Regions from separate parts of the Nocardia sp. NBC_01499 genome, predicted to be linked through region 1. Evidence: riboswitches for the same ligand, from Rfam matches in the RefSeq annotation. Region 1 holds a riboswitch; the other holds the start of a gene.
What was found. Region 1 has a riboswitch for thiamine pyrophosphate ahead of thiC (phosphomethylpyrimidine synthase ThiC). Riboswitches for the same ligand answer to the same signal wherever they lie in the genome.

Region 1 (7,612 bases):
TACACTGTGGGTAGTGGTATCGGCCGAGAGCGAGGGGTCATGCGGGAGTCGTCCTCGGGGCTGTTGAAATTGCTGGTCAATGAGGTTGCGGTGCGGCACGGGTATGGGTGTGCGGAGTCGGACGGGGAGTTCGTGCTCGGCGGGCGGGGGGCCGGTCGGCTTGTTGTTCCGTGTACTCGGCTGGAGCGCCGGGTTGCCCGCGCGCCGCGGCAACTGTGGGCGACGCTTGTCGGCGATCGGCTGGATATGCAGATCGCCGACCTGGCCGCCGGTCATCTCGACCTGTCCCGACTGGAGTCCGTACGGACGTTGCTGCGCACCCGGCTGTGCTCGGCGCGGACGAAGGGGCTGATCAACGATGTGCGGCGATTGGTCGCGCCAGGCCTGCTGCAGCGGGTATTGATCGACTTCGGCGACGTCATGACGCCGGTGACCTACACCAGTGCGCAACGTTGGGGCGCAAAGGAATCCGACCTGTTCGGGATCGCCGAGCGCAACACCCGCGCGGATGGCGGGCTCGATCTGATGGCAGCGGAGATCGATGGCATGGACGATGTCGATATCCAAATGCTCTACGGTGCTTCAGATTTCGTCACCGCGCACGTGCGCTGGCTCGACGATTATCCGGTCGTCGGTCCCTGGGGTGCGCTGCTTGTCATCCCGGGTCACACCCACCTGCTCGTCCATCCGATCACCGGCCCAACTGTTTTCGCTGGCACCAGCCTGCTCGCCCAACTACTCGTCGCGGGCGAAGCCGAGTCGAGGCCGGTCAGCCGCGCGATCTACTGGTGGCGCAACCGAATCACCGTCGATATCGCCGCCACCATCCGCGGCAACGGCGACCGGATGGAAGTCGTCCCCGCCGACCACCTCGAGTCGCTGCTCGAGATCATGCGCAGGGACTGAAACGACCGGTTCCCGCACGCCAGGGGGTGCGGGAACCGGATACGTTGTCGGACAGTCGAAATCGAACTACGTGACGATCGGCAAGTACACCGCGTTACCACTGTCGACGAACTCGGCGGACTTCTCCGCCATCCCGGCCTCGATCGCCTCGACATCGGTGAGCTGGTTGCGCGCGGCGTACTCGCGGACGTCCGCGGAGATGCGCATCGAGCAGAACTTCGGGCCGCACATGGAGCAGAAGTGCGCGGTCTTGGCGGGCTCGGCGGGCAGCGTTTCGTCGTGGTACTCCCTGGCCGTGTCCGGATCCAGCGACAGCGCGAACTGGTCGCGCCAGCGGAATTCGAAACGCGCCTTGGACAATTCGTTGTCCCGGTCCTGCGCGTGCGGATGCCCCTTGGCCAGGTCGGCGGCGTGCGCGGCGATCTTGTAGGTGATCACGCCGACCTTGACGTCGTCCCGATTGGGCAGCCCGAGGTGTTCCTTCGGGGTGACGTAGCAGAGCATCGCGGTTCCGGCCTGCGCGATGATCGCCGCGCCGATGGCCGAGGTGATGTGGTCGTAGGCGGGCGCGATATCGGTGGCGAGCGGACCGAGGGTGTAGAACGGCGCCTCCTCGCACAGCTCCTCTTCGAGCCGGACGTTCTCCACGATCTTGTGCATCGGCACGTGCCCCGGGCCCTCGATCATCACCTGCACGCCAAGGGATTTCGCGATCTTCGTCAACTCGCCGAGGGTGCGCAGCTCGGCGAACTGCGCCTCGTCGTTGGCGTCGGCGATGGAACCGGGCCGAAGGCCGTCGCCGAGGGAGAACGTCACGTCGTACTTCGCCAGGATCTCGCACAGCTCCGCGAAGTTGGTGTACAGGAACGATTCCTGATGATGCGCCAAACACCAAGCGGCCATGATGGATCCGCCACGCGAGACGATGCCGGTGACCCGCTTGGCGGTCAACGGCACATAGCGCAGCAGCACGCCCGCGTGCACGGTCATGTAGTCCACGCCCTGCTCGCACTGCTCGATCACGGTGTCGCGGTAGATCTCCCAGGTGAGCTGGGTCGGATCGCCGTTCACCTTCTCCAGCGCCTGATAGATCGGCACGGTGCCGACCGGGACGGGGGAGTTGCGCAGGATCCACTCGCGGGTCTCGTGGATGTTCTTGCCGGTGGACAGGTCCATGATGGTGTCGGCACCCCAACGGGTGGCCCACACCATCTTCTCCACCTCCTCGGCGATCGAGGACGAGACGGCCGAGTTGCCGATGTTCGCGTTGATCTTCACCAGGAACTTCTTGCCGATAATGGTCGGCTCCAGCTCCGGATGCCTGTGGTTGGCGGGAATCACCGCGCGCCCGAGGGCGACCTCGTCGCGCACCAACTCCGGTGTCACCCCCTCGCGGGCGGCGATGAAACGCATCTCCGGCGTGATGATGCCCTGCCGCGCCCAGGCGAGCTGGGTCGGCGGCCCGTCGACCTCGGGCTTGGCCCAGGTATCACGCAATTTCGGTAGGCCCGACTCCAGATCGATCTGGGCTGTGTCGTCGGTGTACGGGCCCGAGGTGTCGTAGACGTCGAAATGCTCGCCGTTCGTCAGGTTGACCCGACGGACCGGAATGCGCAGTCCGTCCACCTCGGTGTAGTGCTTGACACTGCCTTCGATGGGTCCGGTGGTGACGGTATCGATGATCTCGGATCCGTCTTTGGACGTAGCAGTCGCCATGATGTTTCCTCCCTACGCCGGCATTACCCGGTCAGGTTCATACGGTCGACGGCCCTAGCCGTCCTCTCAGCCCGCTGGTGCGAGCCCCCGTTGGTGATGTGAAGTTTTCCGGCCCGACAGTACCCGGCTCCCCGGCGGATCGCCCCATGATCGGACGAGCTGGCTTGGCTAAGAAAGGGCCCTCGACCGAAGGTTTCCGGTCGAGGGCCAGGCACTGGCGCGGAACTAACGCTCGCGGGGGCCGATCGGGAACCCGAGTGCGCCGAAGGTGGCGTTCAGGTTGATCTCGATCTGCGTCAGCAGGGCGTTGTTATCGGCCAGCATGGACACCACATCGTCGGTGTGGCAGCCGACCTGATCGGGTGGGTTCGGTGCGAGCCGCGATTTCATCCAGTTGAGGGCGTCGGGCATGCCGAGCGTCGGCAGGGTCAGATGCTCGCTGAGATGATCGCGTTTGTAGCTGACGGACGCGCCGCCCGCACACCACCACTGGTCGAGCCGGTCATTGCTCCACACCGGCACCGCCTCGTCGAAGACGCCCTGGTAAAGGAAGATCGGCGCGGTGGGGATGTTGCGGCCGAGCACCGTCGAGTCGAAGACTTCCTTGACCTCGGGGACCTTGAGGAAGTCGGCAATCGGGATGGTGAACAGTCGTCCGTAGTCGACGAACATCTGACTGACCGCATTGCGCGGCAGGCATTGCTGCTCGGTCCGGTCCATCAGCGCCTGTCCCTCGGGCGTCAGGTACCGATCGGCCGCTTCCTTGAACTTCGGATAGGCCTTGCGCAAGGAGGAAATGCCGATGCCGACCAGCGAGGAGAACATCGACCCGTTGACGTGCAGCAACGACACCACATCCGAGGTCGGCGCGCCGAGGGCGACGCCCTTGACGTTCAGCTCGGGTGCGTAGCTCGGCTGCATCTCGGCCGCCCAGCCGGAGCTCATGCCGCCGCCGGAGAAACCCCACATCGCGACCGGGGTATTCGCGCCGTCCAGGCCGAGCGGCTGGAAACCTTCGGCGGCACGAATGCCGTCGAGGGTCATGTAGCCGGGTTCCTTCGGCACCGTGAGGTGACCGTCGAGACCCTCGTAGTCCGGCACCGAGATCGCCCAGCCCTGGCTGATCAGCGCCGCGATCCCGATCAGTTCGCTTTGCGAGTGGATGCCCTCGAGCCCGGCCAGGCCCGAACCCTGTTGCAGCACATACGACGGCGAGCAGTCGTTACTTGCGCTGTCGTAGTAGAACTGCAGCGAAACCAGCGGCCGGGACCGGTTCGGATCCGCGCCCGCGGGCAGGATGACCGTGGTGACGGCGACGGTGGGCTGTTCGTTGAGATCGGTGGTGCGGTAGAGCAACTGCCAGGAACGCACGTTCAACGGCAGCACGGTCAGCGCCGCAAGGTGCACCTCTCGCGAGCGGAGAATCGCGCCTTGCGCTTGGGCCTCGAAACCTTCGGGGGGTTGGTAGAACGAGTCATCATGCGGGAGCGGCATCGCGGCGGCCGGTGCGGGCGCGACCGCGCCGGACAGCAGCACGGTTGCCACGGCGATCGCCATCGTCACGAGCACCGCCACCCCGCGTATGCCGGGTATTCCGGTCCGCGGGCGGCCGGTCGGATCACCATTGATCACTGACACGTATGCGTCCTTCCTCATCAACGTGACAGAAATTACAACACGGGAACGTGTTATCAACAAGATCTCTTTCTAAACGTCATCAAGCTATGGTCGAGGTATGACCCGCAGCAAATCCGCCGCGCGGCCTGCCGAGGGGCCGGCTCGCCGCCGGATCCGTGGACTCGACGCCGAACAGCGCAGCGCACAGCGGCGCAATCAGCTGCTCGACGCGGCCACCGAACTGTTTGCCGAGCACAGCTATTCGGGGACATCGATCGAGCAGATCTGCCAGCGCGCCTATGTCGGAACCAAGGGGTTCTACGACCATTTCGAGAGCAAGGAAGCGTGCTATGTCGCGCTGCTCCAGCAGCTCACCGCGCAGATTCAGCAACGAGTGATCACCGGTTCCGTCGCTGCCGCCGAGCTGGCCTGGCCGGAGCGCGCCGCGCCGGTGATCCAGGCATTCGTGCATGCCATCGCCGACGACCCGCGCTTGGCCAAGGTGACTTTCGGTGAGGCGGGCGGTATTTCGCCGACGGTGGAGCGAATTCGCCGCAGCAACCGGCGCTGGGCCGGTGCCTTCCTCGACCGGGAATGGGCGGGCGAACCCGACGGTGACGCGGCCGTGCAACGCGGCAGGCTCGCGTTGGCGCTGGCCACCATCGGCGGCATGTTCGAACTCGTCGCGGACTGGCTGCACCATCACGACGACGGCGGCACCCCGGACGGGGTCGGCCTGCTCGTCGAGGATCTGACCCGGTTCATCACGGTGGTCTACACCGGCCGGAAAGATGTTGCGGGACAGTAGATTATAGATACGACGCGAGCCGGGTCGGTGATTATCGACCCGGCTCGCGTCGTGCTTGTTATCCGAGCGGGTTGGCGGGCCGGATGCGGCCCCTGACCTCGCCGAGGCCGATACGTCGCATGTCAGGACCCGGCGCGGACGCGGTGATGACCACCTCGTCGCCGTCCTCCAGGAAGGTGCGTTTCTGGCCGTTCACCAGGATGGGTTCGCTACCGCCCCAAGACATTTCGATGAACGACCCGCGCTGGTCTGGTTCCGGACCGGAGATGGTGCCGGAGGCGTACAGGTCGCCGGTGCGGGTCGCCGCGCCGTTCGCGGTGAGGTGGGCCAGCATCTGCGCGGGTGACCAGTACATGCGGGAGAAGGGCGGGTGCGAAACCACTTCGCCGTTCCAGGACACCGTCAGATCGATGTCGAGGCTCCACGGTTCCTTTTCCCGCAGGTAGGGCAGGGGTTCGGGGGACTGCTCGGGTGTCGGCACCCGCGCGGATTCCAGTGCGGCCAATGGCGTGACCCAGGGCGCGATCGATGTCGCGAAGGACTTGCCGAGGAAGGGGCCGAGTGGCTGGTACTCCCAGGCCTGGATGTCGCGGGCGGACCAGTCGTTGACCAGCGCGACACCGAAGACGCGCTCGGCGAACTCGCCGGTCTCGACGGGATCGCCGAGTTCGGAGCCGACCCCGACCAGGAAGCCGAGCTCGGCCTCGATGTCCAATCGCCGAGAAGGGCCGAAATCCGGTGTGCCCGCATCGGTTCGGCGCTGCCCGTTGGGGCGGATCACCTCGGTGCCCGACACCACGACGGTGCCTGCCCTGCCGTGGTATCCGACCGGCAGGTGCCGCCAATTGGGCAGCAGCGGTTCGCTGTCCGGCCGGAACAGGCGGCCGAGGTTCGTCGCGTGGTCGATGCTCGCGTAGAAGTCGACGTAGTCGCCGATCGGCACCGGCAGGCCGAGTCGCACCTCGGACAGCGCATATATTGCGGCACTGTCGATTTCGTTGTCGACCAGTTCGCGGACGCGGGCACGCACCTCGCGCCAGCGCCGCGGGCCCTGCGCCATCAGCGCGGCCAGGCTCGGTTCGGCGAACTCCGGATCGCCGAGCGCGGTCGCGAGATCGATGACCGTATCGCCCAATCGTGTTCCGACACGGTAGTTCTGGCCGTCCGGGGCGAACACGCCGTAGGGCAGGTTGTCTACCCCGAACAGGGAATCGTTGGCTACCTCGACACGAGTTTTCACGCTGGCCCCCGGCCCGACCAGGTCCACGCGTAGGCCGGGTCCTCGCAGGCGAGGGCGCCCTCGCCGAGTTCAAGCGGCCGGAAGGTGTCGACCATGACGGCGAGTTCGTCGAAGTAGTCGAGCCCGATGCTGCGCTCGTAGGCGCCGGGCTGCGGGCCGTGCGCGTAGCCGCCGGGGTGCACCGACACCGAGCCCTGCGCGATCCCGGATCCCTTGCGCGCCTCGTAGTTTCCGCCGCAGTAGAACATGATCTCGTCGGAGTCGACGTTGGAGTGGTAGTACGGCACCGGGACGGACAGCGGGTGATAGTCGACCTTGCGCGGCACGAAATTGCACACCACGAAGTTGATCCCCTCGAAGGCTTGATGGGCGGGCGGCGGCTGGTGAATGCGGCCGGTGATCGGCTCGAAGTCGCTGATATTGAAGGTGACCGGGTACAGGCAACCGTCCCAGCCGACCACGTCGAACGGGTGGGTTGCGTACACCAGCCGGGTGCCGACGACCTTGCCGCCCGGCCGGTGCTTGACGAGCACCTCGACGTCGGTGCCGGTCGCGGTCAGGATCTCGGCCGGTCCGTGCAGGTCGCGCTCGCAGTAGGGCGCGTGCTCGAGCAGTTGGCCGTACTTCGACAGGTACCGCTTCGGCGGGGCGATGTGGCTCGACGCCTCGATCACGTACGCGCGCAAGGGTTCCGGGCCCGTCGGCAGCCAGCGGTGCGTGGTCGCGCGTGGAATGAGTACCTGATCGCCTTGGCGCGCAGGCACCGGGCCGAAGACCGTTTCGAGCACGGCGGCACCGGATTCCACGTAGACCAGCTCGTCGCCGATCGCGTTGCGGTACAGCGGTGACGCGCCCTTGGCGACGACGTAGGAGATGCGCACATCGGCATTGCCGAGCACAAGACGCCGTCCGGTCACCACGTCGGTCCTGGCGGGAGTGTCGTCGGGGAACAGCTCGTGCAACCGCAGATGCCGGTGCCGCAGTGGATGATTCGGCGTAGTGGACTGATCGGGCAGCTCCCACACCGTCGAGTCGACGATCGCGGGCGGCAGCCCACGGTGGTACAGCAGCGAGGAATCTCCGGAGAACCCCTCCTCGCCCATCAGCTCCTCGTAATAGAGCTGTCCCTGCTCGTCTCGATGTTGCGTATGCCGTTTCTGCGGCACCGCTCCTACTTGTCGATAGAACGCCATGGCCGCACCTCCTTGCCTGGCTTGTGGCCTGGTTCAACTCATCACCATCGTAGTGATGGCCGCTCGGGTGACGTGGCGGAATCCACCCCCGACAGTGCGAATTCTGCCGGAACATCTGAGCATCAGGAGGCA
Region 2 (7,612 bases), 840 kb from region 1:
GGTGTCGGTCTCGCGCTGGTCGCTCAGCAGCGCGGCTACCACTGCGTCTTCGTCTGCCCGGACAAGGTCAGCGAGGACAAGCGCAACGTGTTGCGCGCGTACGGCGCCGAGGTTGTCGTGTGCCCGACCGCCGTGGCGCCGGAAGATCCGGCCAGTTACTACAGCGTGTCCAACCGCCTCGTCGGCGAGATCGACGGCGCGTGGAAGCCCGATCAGTACTCCAACCCTGGCGGCCCCGACAGCCACTACGAGACCACCGGCCCCGAGATCTGGCGTGACACTGACGGCAAGGTCACCCACTTCATCGCGGGTGTCGGCACCGGCGGCACCATCACCGGCGTCGGCCGCTACCTCAAGGAGGTGTCCGGCGGCAAAGTCAAGATCATCGGCGCCGACCCGGAGGGCTCGGTGTACTCCGGCGGCACCGGACGGCCGTATCTGGTCGAGGGCGTCGGCGAAGACTTCTGGCCGTCCGCCTACGACCCGGCCATCCCGGACGAGATCATCGCCGTCTCCGACGCGGACTCCTTCGATATGACCCGGCGCCTGGCCCGCGAGGAAGGCCTGCTGGTCGGCGGCTCGTGCGGGATGGCGGTGGTCGCGGCCATCGAGGTCGCCAAGCGCGACCCGGACGCGGTCGTTGTGGTGCTGCTGCCCGATGGTGGCCGCGGCTACCTGTCGAAGATCTTCAACGACCAGTGGATGAGTTCCTACGGCTTCCTGCGCGAGCGCCTCGACGGCAGCATGGTCGAACCGCTGGTCGGCGACGTGTTGCGCGGCAAGTCCGGCGAGCTGCCCGACCTGGTGCACACCCATCCGTCGGAGACCCTGCGCGATGCCATCGAGATCCTGCGCGAGTACGGGGTGTCGCAGATGCCGGTGGTCGGCGCGGAACCGCCGGTGATGGCCGGCGAGGTCGCGGGCAGCGTCTCGGAGCGCGATCTGCTCTCCGCGGTGTTCGAAGGCCGTGCGCACCTGACGGATTCGGTCGGCAAGCACATGAGCCCGTCGCTCCCGCTGATCGGCGCGGGCGAACCGATCTCCGCCGCGACCAAGGCGCTGTCGGACACCGACGCGCTGATGGTCGTCGAGGAGGGCAAGCCGGTCGGCGTCATCACCCGCCATGACCTGCTCGGCTTCCTGAGCATCGGCACGCTCGGCTAGCCTGCCTCTCCGCGTATTCAGGCCAGACTTAGGTGCGCAGCATTTGACGTCGGCGCCCGGCGGTGGGTCAGCCCGTCCCCGATGAGTTACCCGTGTGCGCACGAGATCTGTTGTCGTGAAACGTCAGTCGGTGTCTGCACGCCTGGTTGTTGGCCCCAACTGATCGAGGCGGGCGCTAGACGGATTCGCGGCCCGCTACCCGCGCGTGCCGCAGCGTGGAGACACGTCCGACGGCCCACGCGACCAGCAACGCCGCGAGGAATGACAGCAGCGACGCGCTCATCCACGCCTGCTTGGTGAAGTGCAGCTTCTCCTGCACGTCCACCCAGAAGGTGGTCCACACACCGGCATCGCCCGGATTGATCAGCTGGTAGACCGAGAGCCCGGCCAGCCAGGCGACGATCATGCCCCAGCGCGGCGGTGCATCGTCGGCGGTGTTCCACTCGCCCTTCGCGCGCAGGAAGAAGTCGGCGACGAGCACGCCGAGCAGCGGCACGAACACCGAACCGATCAGGCCGAGGAAGCCGAAGTAGTTGGCCATGTTCAGCCGCAGCGCGAGCAGCGTGATCAGCAGGCCGAGCCCGATCGACAGGATCCGCCGGTCGATGCGCGGCGCGAGGTTCTGGATCGAGACGGCGGTGGAGTACACATTGGCGAACGACTGGTCGGCCTCGCGGAGTACGAACACGAAGAAGAACAGCCCGCCGAGGCTGACCTGTAGGAACGGCGAGTACTGGCCATCGCCGGTGGCACGGGCCAGCGCGAACAAGCCGAGCGTGTAGGCCACGATCTGGGTGATCGCGTAGGCCCCGCTCGCCGCGCCGAACGCGGTGCCGGCGCTGCGCGAGTGCCGCGTGTAGTCGGCCGCGACCGGCACCCAGGAGATCGATACCGCCAGCGCGGCGTCGGTGGCGATCCAGAAGAGGTTCCAGTCGGCGCCGAACGGACCGCTGCCGTGCGGGCCTGGATTGGCCGACAGGTCGGGCACGCCCGTGCGGAAGAACTGGATGTAGAACCAGATCAGCGCGATCACCACGCCGACCGTGACGAACCGGCGCAGCATCCGCACCGAGCCGAGCGGCCAGATCGTCAGCACCGTGGTGAGCACCCCGGCGGCCACCACGTAGAGCCAGTGCGGGCCACCGCCGAACAGTTCGTCGGCCGCGTCGCCGATGACGATCAGTTCGAAGGTGCCCCAGCCGATCAGCTGGGCGATGTTCAAAACGGTTGGCAGATAACTGAGTTTCGCGCCGAACAGGCCGCGCAGCAGGACCATCGCCGGCTTGCCGGTCTTGGCTCCCGGCACCGCAGCGAGGCCGAGCATCAGCCCGCCGACGACCGTCCCGACGACCATCGCGAGGATGCCAGCGGAGAGGGAGATCCGCGGCGCGCCGTCGGAATTCGGCGCGAGCACGGTGTACGCGCCGGAGAAGGCGATGAGGCTGACACCCAGATTTGCCCAGAATGCGCTCTGGTCCCAGAAGGACAGCACCTTCGGGGCGGGCTCATCGAGGGTGAAGGGGGCCTCGTGCCGTTCGGAGTTGTGCAGGGTTGGTGAAGACATGCCCGAAACGCTCTTCCTACGCCGGCATTACCCGGACAGGTTCATGCGGTCGGCGAAGCGCTGGGGTCCGCCCTCTCAGCCCGGCCGTGCCCGAGCTCCCGCGGTGGGGGTGGTTCGGGCGAATAGTACACGCGGCGGCGTGTCGGTCCGTGCGATTCGCACCGTCATTGCCCCCGTACAGCCGGGAGCTGCAAGTTCGCTCGGTAGCAATTGTGAATATCGGGTAACGTAGGAGGACCACGCGTCGTTTAGGAAATGTCCGCTCTGAACAGGTAATGGGCTTCATGCGGCCGGGATCACACCGTCTGTTAACCCTGATAACGGAGTCGTTACTGTTTGTTCATTAGCTGCGGCAACAATCACTAGGTATGACTCGGAGGCAAGTGATCGGATGGGTAGCTCTGCTGGCCTCGGTGCTTGCCGGGGCTGAGTTCCTCGATCGAGTGCATTTTCCGGCGCCGCAGATGATCCTCGCGATCCTCGTCGGCGGCGCCCTGGCGTTGGCCGGGAAGTTGCCAGCCCCGATGCCTCGACAACTCTCCTGCGGCGTGCAGTCCATGCTCGGTGTGCTGATGGGCAGCTATCTGGAGGTCTCGCTGCTGTCCAGCATCGGGTTGGCGCTGATCCCCGTGCTGGCCGTCACGGTGGCGACGCTGTTGATCAGCCTGCTTGTCGCGGTGGTGTTCGCCCGATTCGCCCACGTGGAATTGCCGACCGCGACGCTCGGCCTGCTGGCAGGCGGTTCCGCTGCGGTAGTCGCCGTGGCCGACGATATGGACGCGGACCCGCGCCAGGTGGCGTTCATGCAGTACCTGCGGGTCGCGCTGGTCGCGGTGAGCGCCCCGGCCCTCGGGGCGCTGCTGAACAACAGCGGCGACAGCCTGAGCACCCAGCACGCGACGCTCGGCGGCGCGGTCACCAACCCCGATCTGCCGTTCTGGATGATCGTCGGGCGCGGCGACCAGGTCGCCGGGTTGTCCATCGCGGTGATGCTGTGCGTCGTCGGCACCAAACTCGGCAAGCGGCTCAGCCTGCCGAGCCCGGCACTGATCGGGCCGATGCTGGCCTCCGCGGTGCTCACCGCCCTCGGCGTCAGCCACGGGTACGCGCCGACGAACCTGTTCAAGGACCTGCTGTTCGTGCTGATCGGCTTCGAGGTCGGCACCCGCTTCACCAGGAACGTCGTCCGCGAGATGGCCAGGATGATCCCCGGCATGACGGTCACCATCGTCGCGCTGTCCGCCATCGTCGCCGGCCTGGCCTTCGCGGTCGCCACCTTCGTCGACCTCGAGCTGTCCGACATCTACCTGGCCACCACGCCCGGCGGCATCAACGCCGTGCTTGCCACCGCCGAGTCGATGGACGCCAACCTGCCACTGATCACCTGCGTGCAGAGCATGCGGCTGCTGCTGATGGTGTTGATGCTGCCGCTGCTGGCCAAGGGGATGCGCTGGATGACGGCGCGGCAGATAGGGATGCGAGAACCCGAGCTGGCGGTCTGACCCGCCCGGGTTCCGCTGCGCCACTACGCTTTTCGCACCGCGCCGACGAGCAGATCGGTCCATTCGTCGGCCAGTGACGCGAGCCGGTACCACGCCGCGTGCACCCGATCGTCGGAAACCTTATCGGCCGTGTGCAAGAGGTGGCTCGCGTGCGCGTGCGCGGCGGCCATGCGATCGACGGTGGCGCCGAGCGATCCGGCGCGCAGGTGTTCGGTGCAGCTGCGGCGGGGGAGCTGAGTGGCCACCCAGGTGTCGATGGTTGCTACCAATTCGGCTCGGCGGCAATCTATTCCGGCGGCCGCGAGCGGATTGCCGTGGCGCTGCCGGTGCAGGGTCGCCAAACTGCGGGCCCAGTCGATCAGGGGATGGTCGGTGCTCGGATCACCCTGGTGGCTGCCGAAAGCGGCGACCAGTTCGCGTTGATCCGGCAGCGACCGAGCGGCGGCGCCGGTGGCGGGTAGCGCGCGATCACGCACGAACATCGCGGGCTCCCAGCGGATTGTGGCTCGTTCCAGGGCAGGAGACCAACCATCGATCGATGGGGTCGGCTGACTGCGTACTCATCGTGCTCCTCCGGGTGACGTCAGGCGGGAGGCATTGCCCTGATGCCGAATCCGGGATAAGCGTGCGCCGCTTACCTTGGCGTGTCGGTGACATCGAGATGGCACCGCGATGACAGGTCGTAACAATCTTCTCCTCATCGCGTTTGTCCGGTTGTGAGGGAGACCGCTCGGTCGGGGGATGGTCGGCACCGACGGTACGGCCTCCGCGCGCCGGACGTGTTAGCGGTCGCGTCGAAAGCCGCAATGTGGCAAATTATCTGCAAACAGGTGATTCGAGTTATGACGCCGGGGTATAACCGGCCTTGAAGCAGCCTCGGCAACCGCCATGGCGTAATCGGATAGCGAAGGGATGGGCATGTACACCTCCAGTTTGGCTATCGATTTCCAGAAGGGGTTCTCGGACGCGTGGAGTTCGGTGGCCACGTTCGTCCCCAAGCTGGCCGGATTCATTGTCATCTTGCTCATCGGCTGGATCGTCGCGAAGGTCGTCTCGACGATCGTGGACAAGGTGCTCGACCGGCTCGGCTTCGACCGCCTTGTCGAACGCGGCGGCCTCAAGCAGATGATGTCGCGCAGCCGCTACGACGCCTCCGATCTGCTGGCGAAGCTTGCCTACTACGCGATCCTGCTGATCGCGCTGCAGCTCGGCTTCGGTGTGTTCGGCCCGAACCCGGTGAGCGATCTGCTCGACGGCATCGTCTCGTGGCTGCCGAAGGCCGCGGTGGCGATCATCATCATCGTGATCGCCGGTGCGATCGCGTCCGCGGTGCGTGACCTGGTCGGCAACATGCTCGGCGGCCTGTCCTACGGCGCGATGATCGGCCGGATCGCCGCGGTGTTCATCTGGGGCGTCGGCATTGTCGCCGCGCTGAACCAGATCGGGGTGGCCATGTCGGTCACCATGCCGATCCTGATCACCGTGCTCGCCACCATCGGCGGCATCATGGTCGTCGGCATCGGCGGCGGCATGGTTCGCCCGATGCAGCAGCGCTGGGAGAACTGGCTCAGCGGCCTGGAAGAGGAGATGCCCGCGGTCAAGGGGCACGCGGAGGCGTACTCGCGCGGCCGTGAGGATGCCTCGCGTGAGCAGCTATGGATGGATCAGCAGGCCTCGCGCGGCCAGCACTCGCAGCAGTGGGACCAGGGCGCGATGCAGGGTGGTGGTTCGTACGAGCAGTCCGGTGAGTACATGGGTTACCGCGATCCGGGCGAACGCCGCTAAGAACGGCTAGAACGACAAACGCGTCCGCCGTTGGCCTGTGGCCTACGGCGGACGCGTTCTGTCCGGGGGGTGCGTCAGGCGAGTTGCTGCGACGGGTGCAGGCACACGCTCGCCAGGCGCAGCTGAACCCAGTCGGCGTTCGCCCAGCTGCCGAGATCGCTCGGTGCCGCGCTGGTCATGCCGTGCTCGGCCGCGGCCTCGCGCACATGGTCGAGGAGCCCGCGCGCGTAGCCGGCGAGCAGCACGCTCACCGGAACCCGCGCGGCACCCTCGACGCCGAGCTCGAGGATGTCGCGCACGGCCGCGGCGTGCTGATCCAGCGCCGCCGAGAGCGCGGGCAGTTCCGCCGCCGCGGCGAGCGCCGGTACCCCGTGCGTCTTGTGCAGGCGGGTCAATATCTTGCGCGCCGACACTTCGAGCAACGCGGGGCCGAGCAGAAACATGTTCCTATGCTAGCAATCGGCGAGTCTTTATAAAACTGTGACGCTTAACCCAGTCTGTTTTGCCGGAAAAGTGCGGTCCAGCAAATTCGCCGCATTGAAAATGCTTGCGCGCGAACCGGTTCGCCAGAAGCCGAGGATAAATGCGACCGTCCGGTATGCATTTGCGGTTATTCGACTTCCGGCGGTTGAATCCGATGACCGATTGTCACCGGAAGGCGTTGGCGTCGGTCAGTGCGCGGCCGAGCACCAGCTGATGCACTTCCGCGGTGCCCTCGTAGGTGAGCACCGACTCCAGGTTGTTCGCGTGCCGCAGCACCGGATAGTCCAGCGTGATGCCGTTGGCGCCGAGGATGGTGCGGCACTCGCGCGCGATCGCGATGGCCTCCCGCGTGCTGTTCAGCTTCCCGGCGCTCACCTGCTCGGGGGTCACCGTGCCACGATCCTTCAACCGGCCGAGGTGCAGGGCGAGCAGCTGGCCCTTGCCGAATTCCAGGGCCATGTTCGCCAGCTTCGCCTGGGTCAGCTGGTACCCGGCCAGCGGCTTGTCGAACACCTCGCGGGTGCGCGCGTATTCGATGGTCGAGCTCAGGCAGTCGCGGGCCGCGCCGAGCGCGCCGAAGATGATGCCGAACCGCGCCTCGCTCAGACAAGCCAGCGGCGAGGCCAGCCCGCGCGACTCCGGCAGCACGGCATCGGCGGGCAGCCGGACGTCGTCGAAGTCCAGTTCCGCGGTCACCGAGGCGCGCAGCGACAGCTTGCGATGCATCTCGCGCGCGCTGAACCCCGGCGTCCCGGCCGGTACCAGGAAGCCGCGGATCACCTGCCTGCCCTCGTCCTCCGTCTGCGCCCACACCACCGCGATATCGGCCACCGAGCCGTTGGTGATCCACATCTTCGAGCCGTTGAGCACCCAGTCGGTGCCGTCGCGCTTGGCCCTGGTCCGCATGCCGCCGGGGTTGGAACCGAAATCGGGTTCGGTGAGCCCGAAGCAGCCGAGCGCGCGGCCCGCCGCCATCTCCGGCAGCCACTGCTGCTTCTGCTCCTCCGAGCCGTACTTGTGGATCGCGGTCATCGCCAGCGATCCCTGCACCGACACCATGCTGCGCACGCCGGAATCGACGGCCTCCAGCTCCTGGCACGCCAACCCGTACATC

Region 2: another riboswitch for thiamine pyrophosphate. It lies ahead of OG203_RS31840 (purine-cytosine permease family protein); the one in region 1 lies ahead of thiC (phosphomethylpyrimidine synthase ThiC).

What each region holds. Positions count from the first base shown of each region.
Region 1 is NZ_CP109426.1:6,117,296-6,124,907, forward strand. Features, by position in the region: gene OG203_RS27985 (hypothetical protein) at 40-906, shown strand; gene thiC (phosphomethylpyrimidine synthase ThiC) at 973-2,622, opposite strand; TPP riboswitch at 2,616-2,723, opposite strand; gene OG203_RS27995 (lipase family protein) at 2,848-4,260, opposite strand; gene OG203_RS28000 (TetR/AcrR family transcriptional regulator) at 4,358-5,047, shown strand; gene fahA (fumarylacetoacetase) at 5,106-6,287, opposite strand; gene OG203_RS28010 (homogentisate 1,2-dioxygenase) at 6,284-7,480, opposite strand.
Region 2 is NZ_CP109426.1:6,954,872-6,962,483, forward strand. Features, by position in the region: gene OG203_RS31835 (cystathionine beta-synthase) at 1-1,164, shown strand, start outside; gene OG203_RS31840 (purine-cytosine permease family protein) at 1,340-2,728, opposite strand; TPP riboswitch at 2,725-2,840, opposite strand; gene OG203_RS31845 (AbrB family transcriptional regulator) at 3,097-4,230, shown strand; gene OG203_RS31850 (DUF4254 domain-containing protein) at 4,254-4,712, opposite strand; gene OG203_RS31855 (mechanosensitive ion channel family protein) at 5,149-6,015, shown strand; gene OG203_RS31860 (DUF6401 family natural product biosynthesis protein) at 6,090-6,458, opposite strand; gene OG203_RS31865 (acyl-CoA dehydrogenase family protein) at 6,664-7,612, opposite strand, start outside.